DNA from 4 places in the Methylosinus sp. DMC45 genome. Region 4 is predicted to be linked to each of the others. Evidence: predicted binding sites of a transcription regulator. Region 4 holds the regulator's gene; each other region holds the start of a gene.
What was found. The regulator LexA, encoded in region 4, represses DNA repair genes until DNA is damaged. The targets are predictions, from matches to a motif close to TGTTCNNNNTGTGTTCNG.
Positions count from the first base shown of each region.

Region 1 (3,932 bases), on a different contig from region 4:
GATTTGGCTTGGCTCGCCGCCTCGGCGCGATCACGCGCGGCGGCGGCGGCGCGCAGCTCCCAGATTTCGTCGCGCAATCCCTCGAGCTCGGTCTCGACCGCCCGGCGCCGGCGCGCCCGCCGCGCGCGGGAGAGCCATAGCCAGACGGCGGGAGCGAGAATGGCGAAAAAGGCGAGAAGGCCGAAAACGCAAGGCGGAACAGCAGGCATGCGGGCGGTCCAAGGACATTCGACGAAGATGCAATTATTCCACGGCAATCGACAGAAAAGTGTGAATTGGGCTCAGGCGGCGACGCGGGCCCCGGCGCCGCCGCCGCGATAGGCGAGCGCTTCGGCGAGATGGCGGCGCGCTATGGCGTCCGAGCCGTCGAGATCGGCGATGGTGCGGGCGAGCTTCAGCGCGCGATGAAATCCCCGCGCCGAGAGGCCGAGGCGCTCGGCCGCCTCGCGAATCAGCGCCGTTCCAGAGGCGTCGAGCGCGGCGGCCTTCTCGATCGCGCTGGCCGGCGCGCTGGCGTTTGTGGTGGAGCCGGCGAGGCCGAGCGCCGCATAGCGTCGGCTTTGCCGCTCGCGCGCCGCGGCGACGCGCGCCGCCACCTCGGCCGAGCCTTCGGCCGGCGGCGGCAGCACGAGATCGGCCGCCGAGACCGCCGGAACCTCGATTCTGAGGTCGAAACGGTCGATCAGCGGGCCGGAGAGCCGCGCCTGATATTGGGCGATGCAACGGTCGTTGGGCTGGCGCCGGCAGGCGAAGCCCGGCTCCAGCGCATGGCCGCAGCGGCAAGGGTTCATCGCCGCGACGAGCTGAAAGCGGGCCGGATAGACGGCGCGGTGATTGGCGCGGGAGACGGCGACCTCGCCCGTTTCCAGCGGCTGGCGTAGGCCGTCGAGCGCCTGCGCCTGAAACTCCGGCAGCTCGTCGAGGAACAGCACGCCATTATGGGCGAGAGAGATCTCGCCCGGGCGCGCATGGGCGCCGCCGCCGACGAGCGCCGGCATGGAGGCGGAATGATGCGGCGCGCGAAACGGGCGCCGATCGGTGAGCTCGCCGCCGGCGATCTCGCCCGCGACGGAATGGATCATCGAGACTTCCAGAAGCTCGCGCGGCGACAGCGGCGGCAGAATGGAGGGAAGCCGCGCCGCCAGCATGGATTTGCCGGCGCCGGGCGGGCCGTTCATCAGCAGATTATGGCCGCCGGCCGCCGCGATCTCCAGCGCTCGCTTGGCGCTCTCCTGGCCTTTTATGTCGGAGAGATCCGGCAGCGCCGCGGCCGCCGCGCGCACGGCCGGCTCCGGCCGCGAGAGCGCCTGCACGCCTTTGAGATGATTGACGAGCTGGATCAGCGAGCGCGGCGCGATCACCTCCATGTCGCTCGACGCCCAGGCGGCCTCCGGCCCGCATTGGCGCGGGCAGATGAGCCCATGGCCGCGCATGTTGGCGGCGACCGCGGCGGGCAGCACGCCGGCGACCGGCGCGATCGCCCCATCGAGCCCCAATTCGCCGAGCACGGTGAAGCCGTCCAGCGCATCCGACGGAATGGCGCCGATCGCCGCCATCACGCCGAGCGCGATCGGCAGATCATAATGGCTGCCCTCCTTGGGCATGTCGGCCGGCGCGAGATTGACGGTGATGCGCTTGGCCGGCAGGGCGAGGCCGGAGGCGACCAGCGCCGCCCGCACCCGCTCCCGCGATTCGGCGACCGCCTTGTCGGCGAGGCCGACCAGGGTGAAAACGACATTGCCGCTGGCGATCTGCACCTGGACGTCGACGGGCTTGGCCTCGATGCCCTCGAAGGCGACCGTCGCGACTCTGACCACCATGACGAAAGCTCCGAGACCCCGATATCGCTCTGACGCAACCGCCGCCATAGTAGACGTGCGATTTCGCCCTCGCAAGAACAATATGAGAACGAAAATTGGCCATGCTTCGGCAACCGGGCGCTAACCGGCGAGAGCTAGTCTGGGGCCGGTTTCAGCATCGGCAATTTCGGCTCTCGCGAGAGCGTCGCCATCGTGCGGCCGCGCTCTCGTGAGCTAAAGCGTTTTGCGATCGGCCGTTCGATCGATCGGAATTCGCGCCGGGGGATACGCCTCTAGAGCGCAAAAGGGCTTCGCCCGAGAGATGGGGTCGGCGATATGTCGCAGATGAATCGGATGACGACGGCGCTCGGCGCCGCGGCTTTGGCTCTGGCGATCGGCTTCGGCGCGCCAAAGGCGCTGGCGGCCGAATGCGGGCGCAATGGCGAGGGCTTCGAGGCCTGGCTCACGGGCTTCGAGAAGGAGGCCGCGGCGGCGGGAATCTCCAAGGCGGCGATCGATTCGTCGCTGCGCGACGTCTATTACGACCGCTCGGTGATCTCGCATGATCGCGGGCAGAAAGTGTTCCGCCAGACCTTCGAGCAATTCTCCGCGCGCATGGCCAATTCCTTCCGCGTGAGCAAGGGGCGCGCGCTGCTGCAGAAGCACGCGGCGCTGTTCAAGCGCATCGAGCAGAAATATGGCGTGCCGGGGCCGGTCATCGTCGCGATCTGGGGGCTGGAGACGGATTTCGGCTCCTATCTCGGCGATTTCGCGACGATTCGCGCGCTGGCGACGCTCGCCTATGATTGTCGCCGCGCGGACAAGTTCCGCGCCGAGCTGCTGGACGCGCTGCGCATCGTGGAGCGCGGCGATCTCGATCCCGCGCAAATGCGCGGCGCCTGGGCCGGCGAGATCGGCCAGACGCAGTTCATGCCGTCGTCCTATCTGAAATTCGCAGTGGATTTCGACGGCGACGGCAAGCGCGATCTCGTTCACAATACGGCGGATGTGCTCGCCTCCACCGCCAATTTTCTGCATGGCTACGGGTGGAAGCCGGGCGCCGGCTGGGACGAGGGCGAGCCGAATTTTCCGGCGCTGCTCGAATGGAACAAGGCGAAGGTCTATTCCAAGACCATCGCTCTGCTCGCCGACAAGATCAAAGGCGACACGCGCGCATCGGGAATCGGCGATCCCGTCGAGACGGCGCGATGAGCGGCCGCCTCCCGCGGCCGGCGGAGGATCATTCCGCCGGCTCGGCCTCCGCCGTCTTCAGCGAATGGATCGGCCGGTGCCGTAGATAGATGAAGAACATGGCGATGACGCCGACGCCCATCAGCAGATAGAGCGGCAGCGTGCGCATGAAGCTCTTGCCCACGGAAAAGGGAAAGCGCGACACCCAGCGCTCGCCATGCTCGCCGGTCACGGTCACTATGCCGACGAAATAGCCCGCATCGGGGAAGTCGTGCTCGAAATTGATCGTGCCCGTCGGATAGGTGCGCGGGCCGCGATAGGCGACGGTCGCGGCGTCGAGATCTGCGTTCTCCTTCTCCTCGCCGCCGATATCCTTGACGATTCTGATCTCCACCGCCATGTCGCGCAGCTCGTCCTGCTCGGCGTCGAGCGCGATGATCATATGGCCAGTCGCCGGAATGTCCTCGCAGAACTCGTTCTTGGAGGCGTCCGGCATATAGCCGGTGAAGTTCATTATGTCCGGGCCGACATAGAGGCGGCATCGCCCTTCGGCGGAGCCGAGCCGGCCATGGGCGGAGGCGGGCGTCCCCGCGCCGAGAAGCGTCATCAGCAGGACGAGAAGAACGGGCGGCGCGGAACGAGTCGCAGGACGCAGAAACCCATCGATCGACCGCCAGAACGGGGCAAGACCGCTGTCGGACATGATGATTCCCCCATGGAGCATGTGTTGCGGGCCTCGTTCCGTGGGCGCCTTCGCTCCGACGACGAAGCGAGAGCCGGTTCGGCCGACCCGGTCGCTCGCCGCCTGCGACAATGCGGCATGTTAGCGCATTCTTCGCGAGCGGCAAGAGCGTGCGCGGGCTCGGCTTTTGTCCGCCTCCCGGCATAGAATTGCGGCGCGGCTCCGCATCCTATACTGCGTCTTTTGCTTGTGTTTTGCTG
Region 1 covers NZ_JBQUZK010000019.1:305,255-309,186, reverse strand. Annotated here, with positions in the region: gene ACT53T_RS06030 (ATP-binding protein) at 1-209, opposite strand, end outside; gene ACT53T_RS06025 (YifB family Mg chelatase-like AAA ATPase) at 282-1,820, opposite strand; gene ACT53T_RS06020 (lytic murein transglycosylase) at 2,145-3,011, shown strand; gene ACT53T_RS06015 (hypothetical protein) at 3,040-3,693, opposite strand.
Region 1: ACT53T_RS06025 (YifB family Mg chelatase-like AAA ATPase) is a predicted target of LexA. The motif match lies at 1,894-1,911, and genes of this name have one in related genera.

Region 2 (3,932 bases), on a different contig from region 4:
ATGACCGCACTGCAAAGGACAGCACTGTACGAATCGCGCGAGCGCGCCAATGAGGCCGCCGAAAGGCTGAAGATTTTCGCGCAGCCGCAGCGGCTGATGATCCTGTCCTATCTCCTCGCCGGCGAGCACACGGTCGGCGAGATCGAGGCCGCGACCGCGATTCAGCAGCCAGCCTTGAGCCAGCAGCTCGCCGAGCTTCGCCGCGCCGAGCTGGTGGAGACGCGCCGCGCCGCCAAGCAGGTCTTCTACCGCCTGGCCGACGCCAAGGTGACGCTCTGCGTCAAATGCGTGGAGGCGATCTTCGAAGGCGCCGCCGACCCCCAAGGCGCCCTCGCCGAAGCGCTGCGCGCGCCGCAAGCGGCGACGGAGGCGCCAGGCAAGGCCGGCGCGGCGGCGTTCGCGAAGATCGTATAGCCGAGGGTCGTGATGTCAGGCTCCTCGCATCCAGCCCGCCTTCCATGATATTCACGAGACCATGACGAGAGCCGCCGAGACCCGAGGCGCGGCCAAGCCGCTGTTCTCCTATCGCAAGCATTGGGCGCATCGCTTCGGCGTCGCGCCTTTTCTGCCCATGTCGCGCGCCGAGATGGACACGCTCGGCTGGGACAGCTGCGACATCGTCCTCGTCACCGGCGACGCCTATATCGACCATCCGAGCTTCGGCATGGCCATCATCGGCCGCCTGCTGGAGGCGCAGGGCTTTCGCGTCGGCATCATCGCCCAGCCGGATTGGCGCGACGCTTCCGCCTTTCGCGCGCTCGGCAAGCCGAACCTCTTCTTCGGCGTCACCAGCGGCAATATGGATTCGATGGTGAACCGCTACACCTCCGACCGGCGGCTGCGGCACAATGATTCCTACACGCCCGGAGGCGAGGGTGGCAAAAGGCCGGACCGTTCGGTCATCGTCTATGCGCAGCGCTGCCGCGAGGCGTTTCCCGATGCGCCCATATTGCTCGGCGGCATAGAGGCGTCGCTGCGGCGCATCGCCCATTACGACTATTGGTCGGACAAGGTCCGCCGCTCCATTCTCTTCGACGCCAAGGCCGATCTGCTGCTCTATGGCAATGCCGAGCGGGCGCTGGTCGAGGTGGCGCATCGCATCGCCAAGCACGGCATGGCGCAGGATTTCTCCGATGTGCGCGGCCTCGCCTTCACGCGCGACGCGACGCCGGAGGGCTGGCTCGAGGCCTCGGCCGAGGACATCGACGAGCCCGACGAAGGCCGCATGCGCAAGGACGCGCAGAGCGAGGCTGTCGTCATTCGCCTGCCTGCTTTCGAGCAGGTCGCCAATGATCCCGAATCCTACGCGCGCGCCTCGCGCGTGCTGCATCGGGAGAGCAATCCCGGCAATGCGCGGCCGCTGACGCAGCGTCATGGAACGCGCGACATCTGGCTCACGGCGCCGCCCATTCCGCTGACCATGGCGGAGATGGACGGCGTTTATGATCTGCCCTTCGCGCGCGCGCCGCATCCCTCCTACACGCAGGCGATTCCGGCCTGGGAGATGATCCGTCATTCGGTGACGATCATGCGCGGCTGCTTCGGCGGCTGCTCCTTCTGCTCGATCACCGAGCATGAGGGCCGCATCATTCAATCGCGCTCGGAAGGCTCGATCCTAAAAGAGATCGAGACGATCCGCGACAAGACCGAAGGTTTCACCGGCATCATCTCCGACATTGGCGGGCCGACGGCGAATATGTATCGCCTCGCCTGCAAGGATCGCGAGACGGAGGCGCTGTGCCGGCGGCCCTCCTGCGTCTATCCCGATATTTGCAAGAATCTGGAGACCAGCCATGACGCGCTGATCCAGCTCTATCGCAAGGCGCGCGCGCTTCCTGGCGTCAAGAAGGTGATGGTCGCCTCTGGCGTGCGCTATGATCTCGCGGTGAAGAGCCCGGCCTATGTGCGCGAGCTGGTCGAGCATCATGTCGGCGGCTATCTGAAAATCGCGCCCGAGCATACGGAGAGCGGTCCGCTCTCAAAGATGATGAAGCCGGGCATCGGCTCCTACGACCGCTTCAAGCGTCTGTTCGACGCCGCGGCGCAGGCGGCCAAGAAGCAATATTTTCTCATCCCCTATTTCATCGCCGCGCATCCCGGCACGAGCGACGAAGACATGATGAATCTGGCGCTGTGGCTGAAGAAGAACGGCTATCGCGCCGATCAGGTGCAGACCTATCTGCCCTCGCCCATGGCGCTGTCGACGGCCATGTATCATTCGGGCTTCAATCCGTTGAAGCCGGTGCGCCGCGGCGCGTCGGAAAAGGTCGACGCCGTGAAGGGCCTGCGCCAGCGGCGCTTGCACAAGGCCTTTCTCCGCTATCACGATCCCGAGAATTGGCCAGTGCTGCGCGAGGCGCTGAAAGCCATGGGCCGCGCCGATCTCATCGGCCCCGGCAAGCATCATCTCGTGCCGGGCTGGCAGCCGGCGGGCACCGGCAAGGCCGGCGAAGGCCGCCGCACAGGTCAGAAAAGCGCGCGGCCGCAGTCGCGGGAATTCCGAACGAATGGACTGCGCTCGCGCGGGCCTTGAACGCTTCGAGCTGCGCGAACTCTCGATGAAGCGCCGACTCTGCTCCCTCTCCCGCGAAAGCGGGGGAGGGGGCGCTCAGCGGACGCGAGACTCAAAACGGAATGTCGTCGTCCAGCTGATCCGCCAAGCGTCCGCCGCCGGCCGGCGCCGGCGAGCGCTCGGCGGGCGCACGCTCCATCGGCGAGGAACGGCCGAAGCTGGAGCCGCCGCCGCTCGACTGATAGGAGCCGCCGCCGCCTTCGTAATCGCCATCGTTGCGGCCGCCGCCCTTGCTGTCGAGCAGCTGAAGCTCGCCGCGGAAGCGTTGCAGCACGACATCCGTCACCTTGCGCTGCACGCCGTCCTTATCCTGATATTCGCGCGACTGCAGCTGGCCCTCGAGATAGACTTTGGAGCCCTTGCGGCAGTACTGCTCGGCGACCTTCCCCAAATTCTCGTTGAAGATCGACACATTGTGCCACTCGGTGCGGTCCTTGCGTTCGCCCGTGTTGCGATCACGCCAGGACTCCGTCGTCGCCACGGAAAAGGAGACGACGCGGTCCCCCGAAGGCAGCGTGCGCACTTCTGGATCGCGGCCGAGATTGCCGACCAGAATGACCTTATTGACCGCCATGACGCTTCTCCGCCTCGATGATGCTCGCGGCACCTTAGTCCGAAACGCGCGGGCGCGAAGGCGTTCCGCCGCCTTGTCCACAATTCACGCGCTGTTCTTTTTTTGTTCTAGCATCTCCCTCCCCGGCGCGCAACGCCTCGACGGATCGCTCATTGAGGATCCGACGACGAGGATCGTCGTCGGGCCTCCTGTGGGAAGCGACGGCCTTTGACGGAAGCAATTCGGGATGGTCGTTTCGCCGAGGCCCCGGCCGGCCCCGCGGACGAGAACTTTCTCTACCGCGTCGCCCCCAGGGGGCGATTTTCTCATTTCGATGAATGTTGTGGTGAGCGCGATGGGACTCGAACCCATGACCCTCTGATTAAAAGTCAGATGCTCTACCGACTGAGCTACGCGCTCGCTGGAACTCGCTTCGCGCCGCGGGGCTGCGCCCGCGCGGCTCGTCGTGACCCGGCGGCTCGACCCCTACCTGTTGGCGAGGGGCCGGTCAACCCCGGCTCGAGCGGATCGTTCCCTCATGCCAGCCACTTCACATAGAGCACGAACAGCCAGAACAAGACCGCCGAGACGATCGTCGTCGCGACGGCCTTCATCCACAGCTTGGGGGCCACGGGCGCGCCCGGATCCCCTCCCGCCGGCGTGTCGCCCTCCTCTTCCGAGGAGCGGACGCCGAAAGGAAGGATCGCGAACAGCACGATCCACCAGATCGTCAGATAGATCGCCACGGCGAGCGGCGTCGTGAATGGCAAGATCCGCGCTCCTCGACCTTTCGCTCGGGCTCCCGCC
Region 2 covers NZ_JBQUZK010000035.1:236,228-240,159, forward strand. Annotated here, with positions in the region: gene ACT53T_RS09305 (peroxiredoxin) at 1-4, shown strand, start outside; gene ACT53T_RS09310 (ArsR/SmtB family transcription factor) at 1-414, shown strand; gene ACT53T_RS09315 (YgiQ family radical SAM protein) at 476-2,533, shown strand; gene ssb (single-stranded DNA-binding protein) at 2,625-3,146, opposite strand; tRNA gene ACT53T_RS09325 (tRNA-Lys) at 3,470-3,545, opposite strand; gene ACT53T_RS09330 (DUF1467 family protein) at 3,662-3,895, opposite strand.
Region 2: ssb (single-stranded DNA-binding protein) is a predicted target of LexA. The motif match lies at 3,239-3,256, and genes of this name have one in related genera.

Region 3 (3,932 bases), on a different contig from region 4:
ACAAATCGCCCACCAAAGCCTCTATTTCGGAGACCTTGAATCACGCCTCACTCGAAATTAATAGGTCCTGAGCCTAGCCCTGTCTGTCTACACGCGGATGTTCGATCATCCCTTCAACGGCATCTACTGCGAGGAAATCTACGCCCTCGAGGAGCACGAGCGTCACATGATTTACCGGCGGGCGCTGGGCTCGGTCGAGATAAAACACAGCATCAGCTTGAAATGGATCTGCGATGAGGTTCTGAAGCTCGACGATCCTACGGATGCCGATCTTTTTGCGCGTTTTACATTGCTGCCGGACAGGACCAACGTATTCCCCCAGGATGAATGGCACACGTTCACGAAAAGCCTCAGATTCTTCGGGCGTCACGGCGCGCTCCTGCCGCCGTCCGACGGTGTCGAGTCCCGCGAGATCTGTCTCAACGAAATCCGGGTGCTGGTCTTTGCCGCGGAATCCGGCCGGCCCGGCGACCTGGCCGCGGCTGGGCGGGCCTGGGCGAATTTGGAGGCGTCGCCCGCGGGCCTCGTGATCGGCTGTCTGTCGGAAGTCCACGCCGCGATGACCGAGCACGGGGGCGACGTGAAGATGCCCTACGAGCCGCTCGACGTTCGGCGGATTTATCCGGTCGAATGCCTGCGGCTTGCTCGCAGGTTCCTGGAAGAGGCGTGCGAGGTAGAGTATTTCCATCAGGCTCCCATGATCGAGTGGGGACCGATCCTGGCTTTCGATACAATCGGCTGCTTGGGAGATCGCGGCGATCTGGACATCCTACGGCGTCTCGGTCGCGGCCACGCCTATTCGGCTTACGCATTGGACGCCCTCAAAGCGCTGGACTGCGCGATGCCGGACCAATGAACGAGACTATGCCCCGCAACGCAGCCGCTAACCAACCCGCCTCGCTCCAGGAGGCGAGTGAAACGAACTCCGACGCCCGACGGGGCCTTATCTCTCCGCGCATCCACTCATGACGCCTACGAAAATCTGTGACGGGCCTTCCCGCTAGACGCGCCGCCATTGCGAACAAAACAAGAATTGTGGTTCAGTCCACCGGCCCGCTCACCCTGCCGATTCGCCCATAACCGCCGTCGCCTATCTCGAAAAGCTCAACGCCGAACAACGCCGCGCCGTCGAGCACGGCCTTGCTGACCGCTCGTCGGCCTCCGCCGGCGGTCCGCTGCTCATCATCGCTGGCGCCGGCTCCGGCAAGACGAACACGCTTGCCCATCGGGTCGCGCATCTCATCGTCCGGGGCGCCGATCCGCAGCGAATGCTGCTGATGACCTTCTCCCGCCGCGCCGCCGCCGAGATGGCGCGTCGGGTCGAGCGCATCTGCGCCGAGGCGCTGGGCGCAAAGGGCGGCGGCGATGTCCTCGCCTGGGCGGGCACGTTTCACGCGATCGGCGCGAGGCTGCTGCGTGAATATGCCGGCGCCATCGGCCTCGATCCCGCCTTCACCATCCATGATCGCGAAGACTCCGCCGATCTGATGAATCTGATCCGCCACGAGCTCGGCTTCTCCAAGACCGAGAGCCGCTTCCCCACCAAGGGCACGTGTCTTTCGATCTACTCCCGCGCCGTGAACGCCGAAATTCCGCTCGAGCAGGCGCTGCTCGGCGCCTTCCCCTGGTGCGCCCGCTGGCATGACGAGCTGCACCGCTTATTCGCCGCCTATGTCGAGGCGAAGCAGGCGCAGAATGTGCTCGATTACGATGATCTCCTGCTCTATTGGGCGCAGATGATGCAGGACGAAGCCCTCGCGGAGGAGATCGGCGGCCGCTTCGATCACATTCTCGTCGACGAATATCAGGACACAAATCGCCTCCAGGCCTCCATCCTGCTCGCCTTGAAGCCCAAGGGCCGGGGGCTCACTGTCGTCGGCGACGATGCGCAATCCATCTATTCCTTCCGCGCCGCCACTGTGCGCAACATTCTGGAATTTCCGAAGAGCTTCACGCCGCCGGCGAAAATCGTCACGCTCGACCGCAATTATCGCTCGACCGAGCCGATCCTCGCCGCGGCCAACGCCGTCATCTTGCTCGCCGCCGAGCGCTACGCCAAGAACCTATGGACCGAGCGCCGCTCTGCGGAGCGGCCGCAGCTCGTCGCCGTGCGCGACGAGAGCGATCAGGCGCGTTTCATCGCCGAGCGCGTGCTGGAGGCGCGCGAAGCCGGCATGACGCTGAAACAGCAGGCGGCGCTGTTCCGCGCCTCGCATCACAGCGCCATGTTGGAGCTGGAGCTCGCGCGCCGCAACATTCCCTTCGTGAAATTCGGCGGGTTGAAGTTCCTCGACAGCGCCCATGTGAAGGATGTGCTCGCTTTGCTGCGCTTCGCTCAGAACCCGCGCGATCGCGTCGCCGGCTTTCGCATTCTGCAAGTCCTGCCCGGCGTCGGCCCCTCGTCCGCGCAGAAGATTCTCGACTTCCTCATCGAGCGCCCGGACCCGCTCGCCTGCCTCTCCGAGGCGCCGACGCCGCCGCGCGCCGGCGAGGAGTGGCGCGGCCTCGTCGCGACGCTGCAAGTGCTCCATGCGAGAGAAGGCTGGCCGGCGGAAATGGAAGCGGCGCGCCGCTGGTATGAGCCGCATCTCGAGCGCCTTCACGAGGACGCGCCGAGCCGCCTCGCCGATCTCGTCCAGCTCGAGCAGATCGCCGCCTGCTATCCCTCGCGGGAGCGCTTTCTCACCGAGCTGACGCTCGACCCGCCGGATGCGACCAGCGACGAGGCCGGCCCGCCGCTGCGCGACGAGGATTATCTCATCCTCTCGACGATCCATTCCGCCAAAGGGCAGGAGTGGAAGTCGGTCTTCGTGCTGAACTGCGTCGACGGCTGCATCCCCTCCGATCTCGCGACGGGAACGGCGGCGGAGATAGAGGAGGAGCGCCGGCTGCTCTATGTCGCGATGACGCGCGCGAAGGACAGTCTGCGGCTGGTGACGCCGCAGCGATTTTTCACCCATGGCCAGCCGGCGCAGGGCGACCGGCATGTCTACGCCGCGCGAACGCGCTTCATTCCGGCGGAAATGCTGGGGCGTTTCGACTGCGTGAGCTGGCCGGCCGCGGCAGCGGTGGTGGCGGGCGAGCGTCTCGCCGGAGGTGGGCTGCGGGCCGATGTGCGGGCGAAAATACGGGGGAAATGGGAGTGAACGATGAAGGCGATGGTACGCGAAACGCTTCAGGGGTTGTCTGCCCGAAGGGAAACCGTCCGCGCCTTTGCGATTGCCGCATTTGATGCCGAAGCGGGCGTTCGGGGAATCGGCATCGTTCGACTAAAAAAGCGACCTCGTCGGGGCTTCAGCTATCGAAAGCCTGACGCGCCATGGATGTTCCGACGAAAGACAAAGTTATTGCTTCGCTAGACGATATAGATTTCTCCGCCAACGCCGCATGGATAGAATATTATCGCCTCGGCGCAACAGTAATCTTGTTCGCGGAGAGAAACCTCGATGCTGAGGCCTTGCTCAAATCGAAAGAGAATGCATACGCCCGGTCGGAAGTCCACAGCGCTCACGACATGGCCGATGCAATCGCATAACCGATTGCGAAATTCATCATCTCCGTCCGATGCTTGCCAAGCCTTTTCTCTGACGGTCGCGCGAGTCAAGACCGTCAAGAGAGGAACATCGAAGGCGAGCTGCCAATAATCCATCACGAAGGTCACCGAGCTGAGCTTTTCTGAGACGACAACCTGCAAGGCGTCCTCTAGACTCTTAGCCATCGCGTTTTCCTATGCTATCAAGGATATCGACGTTGATTGTAAAATCGATACCTAAAATTCAGTTCCACCTCCGAGTGGTGGGAACGGCGGCTCCTGGGGCTTGCGGAAACATGCTCGGCGGCACACTCAGGCGTGAAGGGATGCGAGGGCCTTGGTGTAATAACCTAGCCGTTCGCGCTGCGCATTGTGACCGCCATTGACTGCGAGTGTGAGC
Region 3 covers NZ_JBQUZK010000006.1:1-3,932, forward strand. Annotated here, with positions in the region: gene ACT53T_RS02540 (hypothetical protein) at 98-856, shown strand; gene ACT53T_RS02545 (ATP-dependent helicase) at 1,077-3,146, shown strand; gene ACT53T_RS02550 (hypothetical protein) at 3,356-3,718, opposite strand; gene ACT53T_RS02555 (glycoside hydrolase family 19 protein) at 3,845-3,932, opposite strand, start outside.
Region 3: ACT53T_RS02545 (ATP-dependent helicase) is a predicted target of LexA. The motif match lies at 1,018-1,035, and genes of this name have one in related genera.

Region 4 (3,932 bases):
CGCGATCCACCAGCGAATGGCCGGAGCGAATGTCCATCGCGCTCGACAAGGGCCGCTTGTCGATGCGGCGCAGCGCGCGCTCGAGATCTATGCCGCCGACCTCGCCCTCGCTCAGCGTGAGGGTGGCGCGGCCGTCGAGATCGCGCATGATCTGCGCGACGCTGTCGCCGGTGGCGTCGAGCGCGAAATTGGCGTCCAGCGCGCCGCCGAGATCGGGCCGCGCGGCGAGGTCCCAGGCGAGCGCGCCGGCGTCGACGCCGGTCAGCTGCGCATTGCCGTGGAATTCCAGCGCGCCTGCCGCATTGGCGGCGAAAGTGGCGCGGCCCTTCACCGTCCCCTTATAGGCCTGCGCCTCCGCGAGCGCGACCTCGAGCCGGCCCCCGCGCAGCAGCAGCGACAGAGCGGCGTCCTCGAGGTTCAGCCGCAGGATGCGGGCGCGCGTCGCCGAAAGGCGCAGATCGACATCGGCGTCCTGAATATCCGGCAAGGCGAAAGCGTCGCGGCTCCATTGGCCGTCGGCGCCGGAGAGCGCCGGCAGATCGGCGATCATCGGCTTCAGCGACACGAAATTGCTGGCGAGCGTCGCATGGACGATGGGCTTGTCGCCCTCGTGGCGCAGCGCGAATGTGCCCTCGAACTCATTGTCGTCGGCCGAGAGCTTCACATCGGAGAGCTGGAAATCGCGCAGGCCGACGCTGGCCTTGGCGGAGAGCTGCACATTCTCGAACGGGCCGGGCAGCGGCGCGCTCACCTTGGCGAGGCCGAGCGCATGGCGCAGCGAGGGCGAGGAGGCGGTGATCCGCCCCATATAGCGCGGTTTGGCGCCGAGCTGGCCGAAGCCCTCCGCCTCCAGCCGCACGCTGTCCGAATCGAGCCGCACCGTAACCGGCGTCTGCTCGCCGCGCAGCAGCGCGCCGGGCTTCAGCACCCAGAGCATGGCGCGCGGCCGCTCGCCGCCCCAGGAGAAAGCGGCGTCGAGCGTCGCCGGCGAGCCGACGGTGCGCCAGTCGAGCGTCGCGTCGATGTCCTGCAGCGTCTCCTCGCCGCCCGAATATTTGAGCCTCGCCACGCCGGAGACGATGGAGACGCCGCCGAGCCGGGCGCGATCGGCCTTCTCGGCCGCTGGCGTCGAGGGCCGCGCCGCCGCGGCGCGCACGGCGGCGCCGGCCGTGCTCATCGGCTTGCGATCGAGATCGACCTCTATCGACGGGCGGATGAGCTCGATATCGGCGATTTCCAAACGGCCGGCGAGCAGCGGCAGCAGCAGCACATTGCCGTGCAGCCTGTCCGCCTCGATGGTCAGCGCCGCGGTGGGATCGGCGAAGGCGATGCTGTCTATGGTGATGTGCGGGCGCGGCAGCAGCGAGAAGGTCGAGCGGCCCTTGGCGGCGATGAACAGGCCAGAGGAGGCGTTGAGCTGGCCGGAAATCTCCTCGAGCAGCGCATTGGTCGAGAAGGTCCAGGGCGCGAGGGCCGCGCCGAGCGCCACTGCGGCGACGGCGCAAAGAGCGATCAGCCAGCGGCGCGGCAGGCGCGGGAGAGACAGGCGGCGGCTTTGGCCCAAGGGCTTCGATCCTTCGATTTCGCGCATCGGGCCAGTCGAGTGCGACATTCCATCGTCCATGAAAAAAAGCGGGGCGGCCGCGGGCCGCTGGCGACGCAGCGCGCGCCCTCGGCGAAGGCGCGACACGAAACAACATGCCTTAATCGCTCGGCCGCTACGCGAAAAGGCCCGCGCGCCAAAAGCGCGCGAGGCCGGACCATGGCGGCAAAGGGCGGCGAGATCGTGGCGGCGCGCGGCTCTCAGTATTTGCGCAGAAGGCTGACCAGACGCCCCTGGATGCGGACGCGATCCGGCCCGAAAATGCGCGTCTCATAGGCCGGATTGGCGGCCTCCAGCGCTATGGAGGCGCCGCGCTTGCGCAGGCGCTTCAATGTCGCCTCCTCCTCGTCGATGAGGGCGACGACGATATCGCCGGTGTCGGCGCTGTCCTGCTTCTTCACCACGACGACGTCGCCGTCGAGAATGCCGGCCTCGATCATCGAATCGCCGCGCACCTCGAGCGCGAAATGCTCGCCGCCGCCGAGCATATCCGGCGACAGGCTGATGGTGTGGCTGCGATTCTGCAGAGCGGAAATGGGCGTGCCGGCGGCGATGCGGCCCATGACCGGAATCGCCACCTGCTGATCGGACTCAGGCTCGCCGGCGGGGACGGGCCGCACGCGGCCGAGCGCGCCCTCTATGACCGAGGGCGAGAATTTGCCGCCGCGCGCGGCGACGCGGGGCGTCGCCGATTCGGGGAGGCGCAGCACCTCGAGCGCGCGGGCGCGATTGGGCAGGCGGCGAATGAATCCGCGCTCCTCGAGCGCGAGAATGAGCCTGTGAATGCCGGATTTGGAGCGCAGATCGAGCGCGTCCTTCATCTCGTCGAAGGAGGGCGGCACGCCGGTCTCCTTCAGGCGCTCATGGATGAAGCGCAGCAGATCGCTCTGTTTCTTGGTCAGCATGGAAGCCCCCCGGCGCCGCCTGCCCGCGTCGCGCCACGTCCGAACCCGAGCATGATGCCGCGGGTTCATAAACAAATCATGAACGGGAGGATAGGCGTTCTCGGTGCGTTCCGCAAGGGAGCGCTTGAACGGCGAATGTAGCCACGATACCCTGAGGGCGCTTTCGTGCAAAAGGAGTTGTTGCCTTGATTCGTATTTCTGCGCCGTGGATAGTCGAGTCTGTGAAAACAATCGACAATCTTGATAGCCTCCAAGGAATAGAGAACCATTCAAATACCTTACTTGTGCTATTCGCCGCGCAGACAAAGATAATTCAATTGTACAGCCAAAGTTTTTACATGCATCATTTTAAGTCGTCATCGTCTCTTGCGAATCAACTACTTGAATGCATCGAAGAAGTAATCAAGAAAATAATTGATAAAAATGAACTTCCAGACGAATACGCCTCCAATCAAATAATAAATAAGAAAAAAGACTTCATTACCGCATTTATGGCCGACCTCGGTGTTTTGCCAATATACATAGCCACGCCAAAAGAAGGCTACGATATTGATAAACTAATATTCAATGGGAAATGCATTTTTCCAATTTCGATATCACAAAAAGCGCCAGACGCGGAAAAAGATTTAATGGAAGCTGGAAAATCTCTTGCTTTTGAATTGCCTACTGCTTGCGGATTTCACATTTTTCGTGCAACTGAATGCGTTGTGCGCAGATATTGGGATGCAGTATCTAAAGATGAGCCGAGACCATCATTACAAACATTGGGTAATTTTGCAGCAGAGCTAGAGAAACGACAGCTCGGTGACGCAAAAGTGGTAGAAGCACTAAAACAGATGACCAAACTCCATAGAAACCCGCTGATCCACCCGGAGGTAATTTTATCCGTTGAGGAAGCCATCAGCATTATAGGCATCGCAAGGAGCGTCGTGGGCGCCATGCTATCAGCATTACCCGACGTACTCGAAACTACGGGCTCGCCTCCTGGTCTTTCCACTCCGTAATCAGCAGATCGTAAAACATCGAGCGCAAAGCTGGTTCGTCGATCGCCACCTCTACTGCGCCGCCGCCGCCTCCACCCCCAGAATCGGCCGCACATGGCGCGCGAAATCCTCTAGCGAGCGCAAATTCTTCTCCGGGTCGCGGGAGATCGGCTTCAGCAATATCGCCCGCGCGTCGGTCTCCTCGCGATAGGCGGCGATCTTCTCCGCCACCTCGTCGAAATCGCCGATCAGCGAGCGTTGCAGCAGCCCCTCCTCCGTCAGCGAGGCCGGCGCGGCGCCGTCCTGGCGGGCGAAATTGCCGCGCATGCGCTCGGCGAAGCGGGAGAGGAAGGGAACGGCCTCGGCCAGCGCCTGCTCGCGGCGGGGAGCGGCGAAATAGAAGCGCGCCATGGTGAAGCGCGGATCGCCCTCCGGTCCCGC
Region 4 covers NZ_JBQUZK010000038.1:40,632-44,563, forward strand. Annotated here, with positions in the region: gene ACT53T_RS10885 (AsmA family protein) at 1-1,564, opposite strand, end outside; gene lexA (transcriptional repressor LexA) at 1,804-2,508, opposite strand; gene ACT53T_RS10895 (hypothetical protein) at 2,694-3,512, shown strand; gene ACT53T_RS10900 (LLM class flavin-dependent oxidoreductase) at 3,564-3,932, opposite strand, start outside.